4 regions of the Shewanella sp. 1311 genome follow, and region 1 is predicted to be linked to each of the others. Evidence: predicted binding sites of a transcription regulator. Region 1 holds the regulator's gene; each other region holds the start of a gene.

Region 1 (4,190 bases):
TGGGTTAGGCAGGAAGCGTACATCGAACATAAAGTCGGCTTCGGTTGGCATACCGTGCTTAAAGCCAAAGGACTCGAAGTTAATCACTAACTCTTTATCAACGCTGCCGAGCAGAATTTGTCTGACTTGGTCGCTTAAATCATAGATATTCAGGTTCGACGTATCTATGTAGTGATCGACCAGTTTTGACATAGGCTCGAGCAGCTTCCCTTCCAGTTTTATCGCTTCTTGCAAAGAGACTTGGCTCTTCGACAAAGGGTGCAAACGGCGGGTTTCGCTGTAACGCTTGAGCAGAATTTTATCGCTGGAATTGAGGAAGAAGCTGGTTAACTCAGTATCAGGAGGCAGGCTCGCGAGTTGCTTTACTAAGACCTTGTCCTGCTCAGGCATGTTACGCACGTCGACACTAATGGCGACGAGATCGTTACTGCCTTTGAGTTGCTCAAGCAAAGTGCCGATTAAGGGCAAGGGAAGGTTATCGACACAATAATAGCCGAGATCTTCGAGTACCCTTAGGGCGACAGATTTGCCTGAGCCTGAGCGGCCCGACACTATGACCAGTTTCATCCAGTGATTACCTGATAGAGTTCCGTTTCATCATGCGTCTTGCGTAATTGCTTTAATATTTGCTTGTCGCTCAGCTTTTCGGCCATGCAAGACAAGGTACTTAAGTGCTGCTGACATTGGTCTGCAGGCACCAGTAGTGCAAATAAAATATCAACAGGTTGCTTATCGATAGCATCGAATGCTATCGGCTCTTCACACTTAATGAGTATGGCAATGGGCTGATCTATATCGGCTAGTCGACCATGTGGAATGGCGATGCCGTTACCTATACCTGTGCTCCCCATCTTTTCGCGCGCCACTAGGCTTTCGAATATCTCTTGAGATGAGAGGGTCGGGTACTGGGCAGCGACTAAGTCGCTGATGAGTTCCAGTACCTTTTTCTTGCTGCCCGGAGTGGCGCAGGTAGTGCACTCCGGCCGCAGTATGGTACAAAGTTCCATTATTAGTGTTTTGTTAACTTCTCTTTGTGTTTAATAACCTGACGATCAAGCTTGTCAATCAGGGCGTCTATAGCGGCATACATGTCAGCATGCTCTGAAGTAGCAAAAACTTCACCACCGATAAGATTTATTCTCGCTTCGGCAATCTGTTGCATTTTCTCGACATTGAGCACAACGTGCACATTATTGATCTGTTCGAAATGGCGTTCAAGTTTTGAAAACTTTTCTTCTACATATGCACGTAACGATTCGGTAATTTCGACATGGTGTCCACTCAGGTTTATTTGCATAGAAACGTCCTCCGATATCCACTGTAGGTTATAAACTTTTACGCTGATTAGAAGGCGGAATGAGCATAGCCTCTCGGTACTTCGCAATGGTTCTGCGGGCTACGTTGATCCCTTGTTCTGCCAGAAGTTGTGCCATCTTACTGTCGCTTAATGGTTTTTTCTGGTTTTCCGCTGCAACCAGTTTCTTAATGAAGGCTCTGATTGCTGTGGATGAGCATTCCCCACCATCGTCAGTACCGACGTGGCTAGAGAAGAAGTATTTTAGTTCAAAAAGTCCCTTAGGGGTATGCATGTATTTCTGTGTCGTCACCCTTGAGATGGTCGACTCATGCATTTCTACCGCTTCGGCAATATCGTTCAGCACCATAGGTTTCATGGCTTCTTCACCGTATTCAAAGAAACCTTGCTGATATTGGACGATACAGTTCGCCACCTTCAACAGGGTATCATTACGGCTCTCTAAACTCTTGATAAACCATTTAGCCTCTTGCAGATGACCACGAATAAATTGGCTATCGGCTTGGCTTTTAGTGCTGCGCGCCATCGAAGCATAATGTTGATTTACATTGATTTTTGGCATGCAGTCAGGATTAAGCTCAACCACCCAACGGCCATTTTTCTTCGACACTGACACATCTGGGATGACGTATTCGTCATCGTTGGGCGTAATCAATAAACCTGGGCGGGGATTGAGGGTTTGGATAAGCGCGATGCCGTCTCTTAACTCATCCTCTTTTAATTTAGTCTTACGCATCAACAATCTAAAATCGCGGGCGGCGATCAGATCTAAATGATCTTTGATCAGCATGCGGGCGTTTTCTAGGTTGGGCGTGTCAGCGGCGAAATGCGACAGTTGGATCAACAGGCACTCGCTTAAATCGCGGGCGGCAACACCAATGGGATCAAAATGTTGAATGCGCTTGAGTACAGCTTCGACTTCGTCGAGCTCAACCTCAGAATTGCCCATGGCTTCGAGGATTTCGTCAGTGCTTTGGGTGAGATAGCCTTGATCGTCGATGGCATCAATAATGGCGGTGGCAATGGCTAAATCGGTTTCAGAAAACGGTGTGAGGTTTTTTTGCCATTCTAAGTGTTCATACAAGCCTTCACTGGTCTCACCTTGGAAGGGCATATCGTCTTCACGACTGCCGCCGGGGCCAGAATTGGGAGAGGCGGTGAACACTTCATCCCAAGTGGTGTCCATGGGGAGTTCGTCGGGCATGGATTCTTTGGTTAAGGACTCTGCCGTGTCTATGGTGGAGCTGTCTTTTTCTGGCGGCAGGGTGCTAGATTCACTGAAATCCGTATCGGATAGCGTTTGGTTTACAGGGTCTTTAGTGGCGTCGAATTGATCCTCTTCCAGCTCGAGAAGGGGATTAGAATCTAAGGCTTGCTGGATCTCTTGCTGCAGTTCTAATGACGACAGTTGCAACAGACGGATGGCCTGTTGTAATTGTGGCGTCATGGTTAACTGTTGACCCAGTTTGAGCTGGAGTGACGCTTTCATGTTACCGCTGATCCCTACGTTATTATTGTTGGATGAGGTCGCTTGTTATCATCTTGAGTGGAGTCCAATGGTGGCATAAATTGCCTGCATTGGCTCCGCTTGATTAACTATAGCCTGAATTGTTCACCTAAGTACACAGCCCTAACTTGCTGATTGTCTAAGATCTCTGCGGGTGTTCCTTCGGCAATCAAGTTTCCGTGACTCACGATATAGGCATGTTCACACACATCTAATGTCTCACGGACATTGTGGTCTGTGATCAACACGCCAAGGCCACGACTTTTGAGCTGTTCGATAATCTTTTTAATGTCGATAACCGAAATCGGATCGACACCAGCAAAGGGTTCATCTAGCAAAATGAACTTAGGATTTGCTGCTAACGCCCGCGCAATTTCGACACGGCGACGTTCACCGCCCGACAATGACATGCCTTGGCTGTCACGGATGTGGGTGATGTGGAACTCTTCAAGCAGATGCTCTAGCTCTTCTTCCCTTTGCTCTTTTTTTAGTTCTTTACGCGTTTGAAGCACGGCCATGATGTTGTCATGGACGGTCAGTTTACGGAAGATACTGGCTTCCTGTGGCAAGTAACCTATGCCTTTGCGGGCGCGCAGGTGCATAGGATCTGCGGTTAAATCATCATCGTCGATAAAGATGTGGCCTTTATCGCTTTTAACCAGACCAACGACCATGTAAAAGGTGGTGGTTTTACCCGCGCCGTTCGGGCCGAGTAGGCCAACGACCTGACCGGTTTTTACCGTCAGACTGACGTCTTTAACCACTTGGCGACTCTTGTAACTCTTCGCCAGATTTTGTGCTCTTAGGGTGATTTGGGTCATTTAGAGTCCTGCTTTTTCACAGGTTTATCTGCTGGCGCGTCTGGTTTGGCATCATCTTGATAGCTTTCTGGCTGAATGATAGTGATCACGCGATCGTCGCCACTGCCGGTACTCTCGGCAATCAATTTTTGCTGGATGATGTTGTAGCGGATTAAATTACCCGTCACTTGGCTGCCCGCTTGATCTAACGAGGCTAAACCTTTAAGTGTCAGGGTGCGGCTCGCCATATCGTAACGAATTTCTTTCGCGCTCGCCGAGGCTGGACGGCCATCGTCTAATACTTGGCTGTACGTCGCAGGGTTGCCAGTGGCCACTAAAATTTTGCTATTTTCACCTTCGGCAGAAAATGCACGCAGTTGATCTGCATGGATTTTAATCGAACCTTGGGTGACTTCAACCGGACCAAAGAAGATGATCTGGTTGTTCTTGATATCTGCCGTTTGGCTCACAGCCTTGATTTTGACTTCCTGTTTCAGGTCGTCGACTTTAGCAAAGGCGCTCATGCTCATTATTAGCATTAGGCTGGCAAGTAATACGTTATTTTGCT
Region 2 (4,190 bases), 2.4 Mb from region 1:
GCAGCATCCGCTAATATTCGTCCCCATGAATACTGTTCAGCACCTCATCTATGCCAAAACCCAATACCCAAATCGCCATGCAAAGCTTGATAAGCCAGATCAAAGCGACAATTCCGCTCAATTTAGCGGAAGCACAACTGTGCCAAGGACAATGTTTAGGTTGTTCGAAAAAAATGCTAGAAATGTTAGATGCTGAAATCAGCTATTGGCAATTTTGCGATGCAAAACCTAGTCTAAAAGATTTAAAACACCTCGAAAAGATAGGCCAACGTACCTATAAAATCCTTAAGCGAAACCATCTACTATCTTAAGAAACCATCTGCAGTCTTAAAGAAGCGGTCTTAATCTATTGCGCTGGTTATATTACTATTCTTTGAAAAGTCCCATGTCCCAGCAAATTTACGCTGATAACGCGGCAACATGGTCTCATTCCCTAATATTCCGCCTTGATGCAGATACATCACATGACCTAATTCACTACGCTGTAAATAATCCTCAAGCACAATAAAACCTAAGGGATCGTAGAGTAATTCAAACTGAATCCCTGAGGCACAAACACGCTGCCACATGGCATAAAATTCAGGGTAAAGTTTACCAAAGTGATATTTTTTGCCGACATTCACTATCTGTGGATGCTCGAGAGTATTTGGATTAAGCATAGAGAATTGCAAACGTAAATAATCATCGCCGCCCACCACAGCGCAAGTCACAACGCGAATCGCCGTTTGTTGACGAATAAAGTACTGATTTAAAAATAACGCCGTCGTCCCCGTCCCCGACGGTAAAAATACCGTTAAATCGACTAAATCATTCGCCTGCGCAAATTGCACTATTTCTTGCGCTAATACATTTACCCCGTATTCAGCGTAGGAACAACGCCCGCCCTCTGGGATAAAAAGCGCCGTCGGCTCATTCGCGAGTACCTGAGTCTCGATATACTCTTGGCAACTCAGTCGCGCACTACCCGTTTGCAAAGCAGGTTCACAACTAACATTGTGGCCAGATAAAACCTGAGGTTCACCCTGCGACTGAGTAAACGCCAGCTTTTGCGCCATTAACTCACTTAAGTCGATAATATTGGCGCCATTTGCCAATGCCGCAGCGTAATTCCCCGTGGGATGCTTGACTATTTGACTGGCAATATGGTCAACATAAAAATCACACTGCCAGCCTTTCATCTTGGCCAATGTAGATAGGGAATACAAAGAGTTTGCTAAGGGTGAGCCATGACCTATCACCTTGTTGATGCCTGCAAACTCATGATCTAAAAAGTAGCCGAATTTACGCGCTTTATTGCCGCTAAACGCTGGATGCAATAAATCATCACGTTTTAGAAATATTTCTCGACCAGCAAAGGCAAAAATATCGACGGGGGAATTTGCAAACATCAGGCTACTCAAACGATTAAATACTCAGGCTTTTAAGCCATTCGATGGAATGGCTAGTGTAACGCCGCCTTTGCTCTTCTGCTCTTAAGAAATTAGCAATTTAGCGAAGAATTAGTAAAAATCACAAATGAAGCTTAAACGGATAGAACTAAGTCATTGATTATTAATAGCCAAATAATTGGCACGTTTCTCGCTTAGTCATTGGTATATATTCAGCTTATCAAAGCTAACAGCATTCATTACAGCTAACGATAAAGGCTAAAAAAGTAACATAAGGAGTTTTCAATGGCAGTATTACGCTTAATATTCAACATCGCTTGGTTTGTGCTCGGTGGATTTGTGATGGGACTCGCTTGGTGGCTCGCAGGTATCCTGTGTTTTATCAGCATTATTGGTATTCCCTTTGGCCGCGCCTGCTTTGTTATCGGTGAAATGACCTTCTGGCCCTTTGGCCAAGAACAAATCAGCCGTCGTCACTTAACCGGTCGTGATGATTTAGGTACGGGTGTCCTAGGCATGATGGGAAACATTATTTGGTTCTTGCTGTTTGGGATCTGGTTAGCCATAGGCCACCTGGTCCATGCCTTAGCCTGTTTTGTGACAATTATCGGTATTCCCTTTGGAATACAGCATCTTAAATTGGCGTTACTTAGCCTAACACCGATAGGTCAAACCGTCGTGGCTAAAGCCTGATCGGTAGTGAGTTACCCGTCTTAGCGCTGTTCATTGCCGATGATTTACTGTGGAGAATGGATAGCGCTTTTTCATCCCACACTGAAAATATCGCCTCGTTAAAGGCCATTTCTTCCTCCAGTAAATCGTTGCAACTGTATTGAGTATGGGCATATTGCGCATGGGCAGGTTCATCATCCTCTTGAACCTCTGCTTGCGGCTTAGTCGGCGCCACAATCGCCAACAGATAATGTGCCAGTTTTGCAGGGGCATCAATGGCCGCATCATGGCCGCAATACGCTAATACTATCAAATCCGTGTGAAAGTGCTGTGCCAAGGCTTTGCTCGATGCCATGCTCACCAACGCATCACGGTCACCGCAGAGCACACTTATCGGCACTTCCACGGTCAATGGACACTGATATTGAAAAGCCGCCCACAGTTGCCGCCAGGCGTTACGAATAGTTGGCGAGGATTCACGGCGAAATTCACTCCATTCGGCAATTAAATCGCAATCTCGCCGATGGCGAAAACTGGTTAAACGCACTATTGTCGACTCGATGGGATGTAAGGCTTTACCCCGAGCCCGCAAGCAAAACGCCTTCAATGCATTCAGTGGATTAAATCTTTGATACCAAGGCGATAAATTCGCCGCACTGCTGTTTAATACAAAAACATGCCTTATCTGCCAAGGCCGCTGGAGCGCCATTTCCAGCGCCAACATACCGCCCATAGACAAGCCGAGAAGGTAAATGGCTTCTCCTTCTTGTACCTGCTCATCCAATTGCAGCCACACGGCATGGGCATAGTCAGCAATCTTAAGTGGGCTTAGTTCATGGGATAGCGTCCCATTACCTGGCAAATCCGGTGTCAGTACTCGCAGCCCCTTTTGTCGCAGTCGCTGATCGAAGCCATTCCAGTGGCGCTGATCACGCATTAATCCCCGCAATAACACCCAAGTTGTCATGACTGTGGCTCCCGATACCAATACTGCCGCGCGCACTCAGTGAGTTCAGTCAAACGTTCAGGCGTTAACTGCTCTAACGATTGGGCGTAGGCCGCTTCCATCATAAATTGCATCAGCACTGTGTGCCTGCGTAAAATTCTGTGGTGACGATGTGTTTTCTGCGGATTGAAAAAACCTGCAAAATTAAATATTTGCCTTGGGTTTTTCTTTATCCAAGCCCAGGATCCCATCTCCAATGTCAAAGGCAGAAACGGTACCTGAGCATGGGGATCGGCCACTTGATGTTGGCGATAGAGGTAATCCCAAATATCCCCATGGGTGCGATAAAACTGACTCTGGGGTGCGAGCCGATAATGGCCATGATGGGGATAACTTTGTTCAAATAATTGTTTTAGATGAAAAATATAATTGGCATTTTCGAAGGCGGTACGCGTATGGGCGTAGGGGAACCAAATATGATCACTCAAGCCAAAGCCTGAGTGAGCATCGAGGGAAATCAAACTGGTGCTGCGGCTAAGCAATTGCTGTACATAGGCAACTAAACCGGCGGTTTCAAGCTCCATTCCCCCCATGCCGCGATACCAAGGCAGCCGCGACGATATCCGCTGCCCTCCCACCATAAAGGAGACTTTTTCGCTGGATTCTATCGGGGCGTTACGCATCAAATCCACTTGATTGCCATTACCTCGCGTTCCCATAAATAAGCCAACGGGATTCACCACTGGGACAAAAGCTAGCCGCACTCCCGTTAACATCTGCTGTAGGTGTTTATCCCACACCAGTCGCTGCAACAAACTGTTCAGCAATGCCAAGATGACTTGAGAGCCAATACGTTCAACCCCATGCACGCCGCCCACAAAGAGTACTGTCGGACAGGGCTTATCTCCCCCGCCCAGTTCAACACTGTAGAGAGGAAAATGTTCGTGACGAAATGGAATGTCGGCAAGAATGTGATACTGCAACTTAAGATGATGAGTATCAATGAGTTGTTGCAGCGTATCTAACTCAAATGGTAGCTCAAAGGGAAGTTTATTCATGTCACCTTAATCAAAAAATGAGAGAGCAACTCATGCCGTTAAGGTGATGCTAATAGTGAACAAAGACAGAATGATGACAAGCAGTATATCTGATGTGATTTTAAGAGGAATAGGCTGAAAATAGAG
Region 3 (4,190 bases), 880 kb from region 1:
AATTATTGGGCAATAAGAGAAGTAAGACTGGTAAACATGCTTTGCGGTGAGAAGTCTTTAAGCAGAGTTAAAAAGTCAATGTGAATAGCGTTATAGCTTGGCAAAGCAAGATTAATGCTGAAAATGAACCAAAGAAAAGGGCGCAACTAAAGTGCGCCCCATTTATCCTTTGTAAGCCGTCCTGCTCGATTTGTGCTCCCTGCACCATCCATGCGTCTGCTTGCGTCCTGCGTCGTCCCTGTAATTCCTTTTCGTCCCTGTGTATCAAACTTGCGTGAGATAACACTCAGTCCTTTGACCTGTAAATCCATTTTACAGAGCCTGTCACTTCCTATGACTTTTTCCTATTGCATCCTGCAAAAATTTGTCTTCCATAGAGTAGTACAAGCTGTTCACCCTTATACTTTATCCTTGTCTCGACACATCCTGTCTCGAGTTCATGCTTAATCCTTAAGCGTGTCCTGTATTCTTCCTGAAATTCATCGTCCTGACGATACGACTCACTGTCTCTAATCATCCTTGAAAAGCAATCCTGCTTTTCCTTAGCCTATCCTAGGCGAATGACAGTTTTCCTACCGTCAGCGATTTCAACCTTGAAATCTTAATTCGTTGCTTCTTGCGTCCCTTTGGCCTGTTTCGCTTTCCTTGCTATCCATTTGCTTTGGCCATGAGTGAATTCTACGTTAACCATGACTTTTTTGTTCGGCTCAAAGAACGGACTACAAAAGAAATTACGGTCAAACATAAACTAAATAAACATAAGCAAATGATTCTATTTAAAATTAAACATAATAGAACAAAAAACAATCAAAAAGAAAACATTATGTCCTACAGCGTTTGTAAGCGATCTCTCACACGGGCATGGGCATCTCACTCGGACGGCTTTTTTAACGCTTAAAAAAGCCGCTGATCATCTGAGCAAACATTATCCAATCAGCCATCAAACTGTAAAAGGGATACTGAAATGTCGCGGGTCGATTCTTCTCGAATACGAAGTGTCCCACCCACGCAAAACCGTAGCCAACGACCGGAATAAACCAACATAGCCACCAGGCTTGTGAAACCAAGGCAATGCCAATCAGCAGCAGGACCAAACAACTGCCAATAAAGTGTAATTGCCGGCAAGTCGGGTGCTGATGTTGGGATAAATAGAAAGGATAGAAATCGGCGAACCGTTTATAAGAGTGAGTCATCTTGTTGAACCGAATAGAATAATAACTGACCATGGACACTGCCGATATTGAGCTCGCCTAAAGAGACAAAATCATACTGGGTAAATAACTGCAGATGGCTCTCCTGGGCGGCAAACACGCCAATACCATCCAAATCCGGCTGTTCATCACACCAACTCACTATCGCTTGCACTAACTTATGTCCGAGTCCTTTATGCTGCTCGTTCGGTGCAAGGGCGATAAACTGCAAAATACCGCAGTGCTTACTGGGTAAGAGTTCGACAATACTGGACTCTTTTTTCATCAAAGCTTGGGTCGATTGCCAGCCAGTACCTAACAACATCTTTAAGCGCCAATGCCAGTAACGCCCTTCTCCCAAAGGCACTTCTTGCGTTACCACACAGGCTAAACCAACCAGTCTGTCATGGTCGAACAAACCTATGAGTGCTTGTTTTTGTTGCCATAACGTATTGAGTTCTTCGCGGATCGCGGCGCGCAGTTTTTGCTCGTAAGCGGCTTTATCTGAGGTGAAAAGTGAATCGACAAAAAAAGGGTCATCATGGTAAGCGTTATAGAGGATAGAGGCGGCAATGCGTAAGTCTTCCGCGGTCAAATAGACTGCACGGCAGTCTTCCAAGGTTTCATTGTCCATTATTAGTATTCCTTGACTTAGCTCACACTTTTTATGAGTAACAATTAATTTACCAAGGAAACGGAAAAGTGCAAATTTTAATCATAGATTGCATTTTTCAATCAGGCGCTTACTCTAAACGAAGGCACTATACTGAAAAGGAAATAATGATGGATACAACTCCAGTAGACCTAAGCCACTTATTCGAGCAACTCGGTTTAGACAGTAGCGATGAAGCCATAGCGCAATTTATTGCAACCCATGATATCGACCATCACATCCATCTAAGCCAAGCGCCCTTTTGGACCCCTGCACAAAAGAGCTTTATCATCGAAGGCCTAGAAGCTGACGCACTCTGGACTGAGCCCATTGAGCAACTCGATACTCAGCTACGTAAGCTATAAAACTCGCGGGTTAAATTTTACTGTAAGCCGTTTCACCCCAACCCACTAAGGCATTGTTGCTCAGCACGATAGGTGTGCATTCGTCCTTAGTGGTTTTTCCATCGCCATTATTGCGCTGGGTACGATAAAACAACACTAAGACTTCTTTATTCGATTCACCTTGTTGAGCACTTTGTTGAATGTAGGCTTCACTAAAATCAGCGGTGCCCATTAAGATCATCACTTGATCTTTGGGCATCCCTAAACTCAGTTTGGTTAAGTTAGTGCGGTTTTTATCCTGCACTTTCTCCCATGATTCGCTGCTATCCCAACCCGATTCGCCATCACCGACATTGACCACACAGCCGCTAAGACCTAAGCTTGCAAGCCCTAAAAAAGTGATGGCGATAAGTTTGTTATTCAATTTATGGTTAATCATGTGACATCCTGTGTGATTATTATTTTTGCTTGAAAAAGCGATTTAGGCAGGACAATAGGCAAAATAGATGCCAAATGACAACACACTGTTTTTAAATGAAAAAACTTACGCAACCTTTTGAGATTAGTTTAAATCATCCAACAAATTAAGGAATTTTGCTAATTATGAGTCCACTTGACCAAGTATTAGCGGCTGCACGTTCGCTCGAAGCCTGCGGTAAAGTACCGAGCCTTGCCTTAATTAAAACCCGTTTAGGTAGCAGCCTACCTTTACCGATATTGATCCAAGGCTTGCAGCAATTTAAATCTATGCCTAAGGCGGATCGTGAGCGTTTAGCCGAGTTACAAGCCCTCAGCCCGACAATCGAAGCCGCAGCAACTAACGATACCTTGACGCTTGCGCTGCTTGCCGATCGCCTGCAGATACAACAGGCATATTTTGAACGTCATGCTGAGCAGCAAAAAGCAGAAATCATGCAATTGAAAAACGAACTGCTTGAACTAAAACAACGCATCAACTTATTAGAATCCCAAGGAAAAACCGCTTAATGTTTGTCACTGAACTGCGCTTCGAATGCTTCGCCGACACTACGATTTCTGCCGCCGAAAAAGCCATTAATCAGCTCCTTGAAGCCTATCGAGCTAATGGCCAAATCTTAGGGCGAGAATTTGCGGTCGCCTTTAATGACGGTGAGTTTAGAGTGCGTTTACTTATGCCAGAGAAAAGCAGTTTAGCGCATAAATATCACAGCCCTTGGGTCAAAAAAGCCTTAGCAGAGTTAACCGACGCTAAGCTACTCGCGCCGCGAGAAAAGTTTATCGGTCAGGACATTAATTCTGAGGTCAGCAATACTGACACACCCAGCTGGCAACTGCTGTATACCAGCTTTGTGCACATGTGCTCGCCCCTGCGCAGCGGCGATAATCTATTGCCCATTCCTTTATATCGACTCCCAGCAACCTTTAATGGCGATCACAAACGCATTATCCGTTGGCAGAGCGAATGGCAAGCCTGTGACGAGTTACAAATGGCGGCGGCCACCAAAGCAGAATTTGCCGCACTTGAGGAATTATCGAGTACGGACAGTGATTTATTTCGCAGAGGTTGGGATTTGCGCGGCCGTATCGAATATCTCACTAAAATCCCGACCTATTACTACTTATACCGCGTCGGCGGCCGAGATTTGGCCTCAGAAAAAGCCCGACCTTGCCCACGTTGTGGCAGTCATGATTGGAAACTCGATGAACCTTTATTGGATATGTTCCACTTTCGCTGCGAGCCTTGCCGCATAGTATCGAATCTGTCTTGGGATCATCAGTAACATCATCTTATCTCGCCAAAGACCTCAACCTAAGATAAGCCACGCTTAGGTTGAGCGTTCACACTCAAACTAAGTGTGGTTGAGCGTTCACGCTCTGGCTAAACATGATTGAAGGCTGAGAACTCGCAGCAAGATAGCGTCAAGCTCACGCCAACTAACGTTTACCAAAGAGGTTTTGCCATATACGTTTAAAGCTGGCAAAAATCCCCGGATGTTCTAATGCGGGCATAGGCAGTTCTTCATG
Region 4 (4,190 bases), 2.4 Mb from region 1:
ATTGCCTCCTCGTGTCACTCACGGAAATAAAGCAATTCATGTGCCAACATAGGAGAATAATGAGAATAACAATAGGGATGAGCAAGTGATGGGTAAAAAATTACCGACAAATGTCGGTAATTTTCTTTAAAGCAGCAGACTTAAGTCTTTTTCTGGTAATAAATCCCAGGGTTACAACGGACCATGTCAAACTCATCCGTTAAACCAGCAATAGATTCTGATGCACCGAGAAATAAAATCCCTTTTGGATTAAGAGCGGCAGCGAATTGCCGCAAAATTTTTGCCTTTGCCTCAGGCGCAAAATAAATCAGCACATTGCGGCAAAAAATAATGTCGAACTTACCAAGTAAGCTATAACTTTCAAGCAGATTATGTGCCCTAAAGTTCACCAAACGCTTAACATTATCCTTTAACTTCATATTGCCTGAAGGCAAAGCATCAAAAAACTGACGCTTACGCTCCTCGGATAAACCGCGCGCTAATGCCAAGCTATCGTACTCAGCATTTTTGCAACGTTCCAACATGGAAGGCGACAAATCCGTGGCTTGAATTGACGCACTACCCGCAAGCGCACCAGGCTTCTTCTGTTGATACTCAAGAATCGTCATCGCCAATGAATAGGGTTCTTGCCCGGACGAACACGCTGCCGACCAAATCTTAAGTGGACGACCTAAACGACTGTACTCAGGTAACAAAACGTTATGCAATAACTCAAATGGATAACGATCACGGAACCAAAGGGTTTCATTGGTCGTCATAGCATCGATCACTTCAGCCCGAAGCGCACGTTCCGTAGGCTTCATCGAATGCTTAACCACATCGGATAAGGATGGCAGGTTATATTTCCCCATCAGAGGAGCAAGACGACTGCGCACCAGATATTGCTTATTTTCACCCAGTACGATGCCGCTGTGTTGCTCTAAGAACAACCTAAATTGATTATATTCAGCTTCAGCGAGTGATTTATTTGGCACATTCACATCCTAAATCCTATAGCAAGCACCAAAATCAGTGCGAAACCATCATGTTATAAAGTCGAGATTATAGCGTAAAGCGTATCTAGGTACTAACTACTGCACTTACAAACTTAAGTGTTTATTCACGGCAGCAGCCAGTTCGTCGGGATTAAACTTAGCGATAAAGTCATTGGCCCCCACTTTTTGAACCATTGCCTGATTGAATACACCACTTAACGATGTGTGCAGTACCACTTTAATATGCTTGAGCTTAGGATCATCTCGGATCTCAGCGGTCAGGGTATAACCATCCATTTCAGGCATCTCAATGTCTGAGATAATGAGAGGGATTTCATCGGCAACATTGTCCATTTCTTTGGCGATTTCTTTAAGCTTATCTAATGCTTCTCGACCATCTTTTGCGGTATCAATTTGTAAGTTCAATGACTCGAGTGAACGAATAATTTGCTTACGCGCCACGGCAGAATCATCGATAACCATAATATGGTAATGCTGGGTTCTGTCGAGGGTCAGCTTTTCATTGGCTTCTTCACTGATGGCAGTTTTAACCGGTGAAATCTCATCTAAGATTTTTTCTACGTCGAGAATTTCAACCAATTCACCTTCTATCTCAGTTACTGCCGTCAGATAAGAATAACGACCAGCACCTTGAGGCGGAGGCATAATCGCTTCCCAATTCATGTTTATAATCCGCTCAACAGAACTGACCAAGAAACCTTGAACGCTGCGGTTATATTCAGAAATAATGATGAAACAGTTTTCAGTACTCGCTAAAGGTCTACCACCTGTTGCCGCACTCAGATCAATAACTGAAATAGTCGTACCGCGAATATGCGCGACACCTTTAACATAAGGATTAAGTTTAGGCAAAGTTGTCAGTGGCGGGCACTGCAGTACTTCTTTCACCTTAAACACGTTAATCCCAAACCGTTGACGACCGTTTAATTTAAAAAGCAGCAATTCTAAACGGTTTTGGCCAACGAGCTGGGTTCGTTTGTTGACTGAATCAAGAATACTCGACATAACTCTGCCTTGTTGTTCTGTTTATGTACGGCCCTATGACTCGTTTGAGTATAGGCATATTAATTGCTTACGTCTTATCTATCGATAAACATAGTCGAAACTGAGTCAATCTTCTGACAGTAATGCAAATTATTATTACAGTGGTCAGCTTCGAACTTGATAAAAGTATAGGTGCATTCTGGCGTTACAAGCTAGTCTCTTCATTATGAAAGTAAATTTAGTCTGTTTTTTTAGTGTTTTCGCCCTCTTCATGCCCGTTTTTGCGAGTGCAGAGCCTATTGTTCCCACCGTATCGGCCATCTCAGAATTAGCTAAAGCGCTTATTTCAGAAAAGATATCCGTGCCAGCGAATGCCAAAGTCGATATTTCGCCGCAAATAGTTGACGCAAGAATGCTGCCGTCACAATGTTCGTCGCCAATTCAGGTTGAATTGGCTAGTGACAGGGAAATTAGCCGTAATAACACCCTAAAAGTCAGCTGCAATACGCAAGAGCTCGCTTACCCTTGGCAGATTTATATGTCGGTTAGAGTGGATATTTTATTCCCCGTTGTTGTCACAACTGAAACCTTAGCGCCTGGCGAACTCATCTCCCCTAGCCAAGTTGAAATCCGTTACATTGAGCAAAATAGTTTACGAGGCGCTGAATTTGATGACCCAAGTAAATTAGCTGGTGTGCGAGTCAAACGACGCGTCTCGAAGGATTATCCTATATTGAGCAATAACTTATGCTTTGTGTGTAAAAACGACTCGGTATCTATTTATGTTCGTTCTAACTCATTCGAACTTAAAACTGCGGGCGAAGCCCTACAAGATGGCAATAAAGGCGATCGGATCAGAGTCAAAAATAGCAGTTCAAACAAAGAACTAGATGCTATAGTCACGGGCATTGGCGAAGTTGAAGTAAGAATGTAAAATATTCTAAAGCTTTTTTATAAGCTGCCGATACCCCAGTTAAGAAATCCCGTACACACGACGCTGGAGCCGAAAATGGCAATTGATATTAGCAAACTCAACACTGCAACGACCACACAAGTTCGTTCAGGTGCAACTAAAACTAGCAGCGATCAATCTGCTCAAGTTGCCACAAAATCGACAACACCACAAAGAAGCGACTCAGTGGTGATTACAGCGCAAGCACAACAACTTCAAGGAGCTCAGACTAAAATGGCGAGCCTTCCTGAAGTTGATCAAAAGAAAGTGGCCGAAATTAAACAGGCTATCGCCGAAGGCCGCTATAAAATTGACCCTGAAAAGTTGGCTGCCAATATTGCAAGTTTTGAAGCCGAACTTAATGACTTGAATAAAGAGTAACTATGACTGAAATAGCTAAACTGGTAGATCTACAACACGCCCATTTGGCTGTTCTTAAGCAAATAATACTCAAGGAAAAAGGCGCTTTGGTTGACCAAAACGCCGATTTACTGCTTTCTCTTGCTAACGAAAAATCACAATGTCTAAAAGAACTCAAGACTAATGACGATATTCTGGCAAACCACACTGATAAGTCTCAACTCACTCAGCAAAGTGAACTCGTGCATAAAATGGCCGTTGTCAAAGACGCATTAACTGAATGCAAAGAACTGAACGATCAAAATGCCAGTTTAATTGAGATGAATTTAGCCAGTCTCAATCGCTTCGCTCAAGCTTTACAAGCCAGCAGAAACGCCTCCAGCCTTACGTATAACGATAAAGGCAAGACCTCAACTATCTCAAGTTTAGGTAATGATTTAAAGGCCTAACAGGCGCATCAATTCCCACTCTGTATTTCCCGCTTCTAAGCTCTGCTCTGATTAAAGATTAGACTTTGATACTTGTGCAGGAAAAGAAAAGCCGCATAACTACTCGCATAGTACGCGGCTCAATAGAGTCATGTAGAAATGACTAGAAATACGTGACTTCTTTCACTCGCTGTGGACGACTCTGTTGTTGATACAGCGCCCATACCTGTGAAAAATCCAGTTCTAACTCAGTGACATAATGATCGCCTGCCGGATAACTCTTAACGACCCGCGCCCCACGGATCACGCCAGAAACCGACGCTTTAACATTATCGTCCGTCAACATCCAATCACTGACACTGCTGTTTGCCGTTATTTTCTGCCCATAAACTTGTTCTGCTAATTCACGATAGGCCACAATTTTTGATGCTTGCATGGCCATCAACACTCTTTGTGATTGCTCTTTAGCCG

Evidence for each region. The regulator sigma-54, encoded in region 1, starts transcription at its own class of promoters, with help from an activator protein. The targets are predictions, from matches to a motif close to GTTGGCACGNNNNTNGNNT.
Region 2: the regulator sigma-54 is predicted to act here: its motif matches at 1,566-1,584, upstream of AC5YB3_RS02770 (YccF domain-containing protein).
Region 3: the regulator sigma-54 is predicted to act here: its motif matches at 2,682-2,700, upstream of AC5YB3_RS18765 (DUF3192 domain-containing protein).
Region 4: the regulator sigma-54 is predicted to act here: its motif matches at 2,051-2,069, upstream of flgA (flagellar basal body P-ring formation chaperone FlgA).

Annotation. Positions count from the first base shown of each region.
Region 1 is NZ_CM181686.1:3,391,482-3,395,671, forward strand. It holds gene rapZ (RNase adapter RapZ) at 1-567, opposite strand, end outside; gene ptsN (PTS IIA-like nitrogen regulatory protein PtsN) at 564-1,007, opposite strand; gene hpf (ribosome hibernation promoting factor) at 1,010-1,297, opposite strand; gene AC5YB3_RS15190 (RNA polymerase factor sigma-54) at 1,326-2,804, opposite strand; gene lptB (LPS export ABC transporter ATP-binding protein) at 2,912-3,643, opposite strand; gene lptA (lipopolysaccharide transport periplasmic protein LptA) at 3,640-4,190, opposite strand, start outside; gene lptC (LPS export ABC transporter periplasmic protein LptC) at 4,181-4,190, opposite strand, start outside.
Region 2 is NZ_CM181686.1:593,813-598,002, forward strand. It holds gene AC5YB3_RS02760 (hypothetical protein) at 51-311, shown strand; gene AC5YB3_RS02765 (pyridoxal-phosphate dependent enzyme) at 342-1,388, opposite strand; gene AC5YB3_RS02770 (YccF domain-containing protein) at 1,674-2,081, shown strand; gene AC5YB3_RS02775 (alpha/beta fold hydrolase) at 2,071-3,027, opposite strand; gene AC5YB3_RS02780 (M14 family zinc carboxypeptidase) at 3,024-4,064, opposite strand.
Region 3 is NZ_CM181686.1:4,271,315-4,275,504, reverse strand. It holds gene AC5YB3_RS18780 (Mpo1-like protein) at 888-1,193, opposite strand; gene AC5YB3_RS18775 (GNAT family N-acetyltransferase) at 1,177-1,824, opposite strand; gene AC5YB3_RS18770 (DUF2789 domain-containing protein) at 1,974-2,207, shown strand; gene AC5YB3_RS18765 (DUF3192 domain-containing protein) at 2,218-2,625, opposite strand; gene AC5YB3_RS18760 (hypothetical protein) at 2,790-3,173, shown strand; gene AC5YB3_RS18755 (Zn-ribbon-containing protein) at 3,173-3,946, shown strand; gene syd (SecY-interacting protein) at 4,101-4,190, opposite strand, start outside.
Region 4 is NZ_CM181686.1:990,558-994,747, forward strand. It holds gene AC5YB3_RS04460 (CheR family methyltransferase) at 141-980, opposite strand; gene AC5YB3_RS04465 (chemotaxis protein CheV) at 1,080-2,000, opposite strand; gene flgA (flagellar basal body P-ring formation chaperone FlgA) at 2,206-2,913, shown strand; gene flgM (flagellar biosynthesis anti-sigma factor FlgM) at 2,989-3,312, shown strand; gene AC5YB3_RS04480 (flagella synthesis protein FlgN) at 3,315-3,740, shown strand; gene AC5YB3_RS04485 (LPP20 family lipoprotein) at 3,883-4,190, opposite strand, start outside.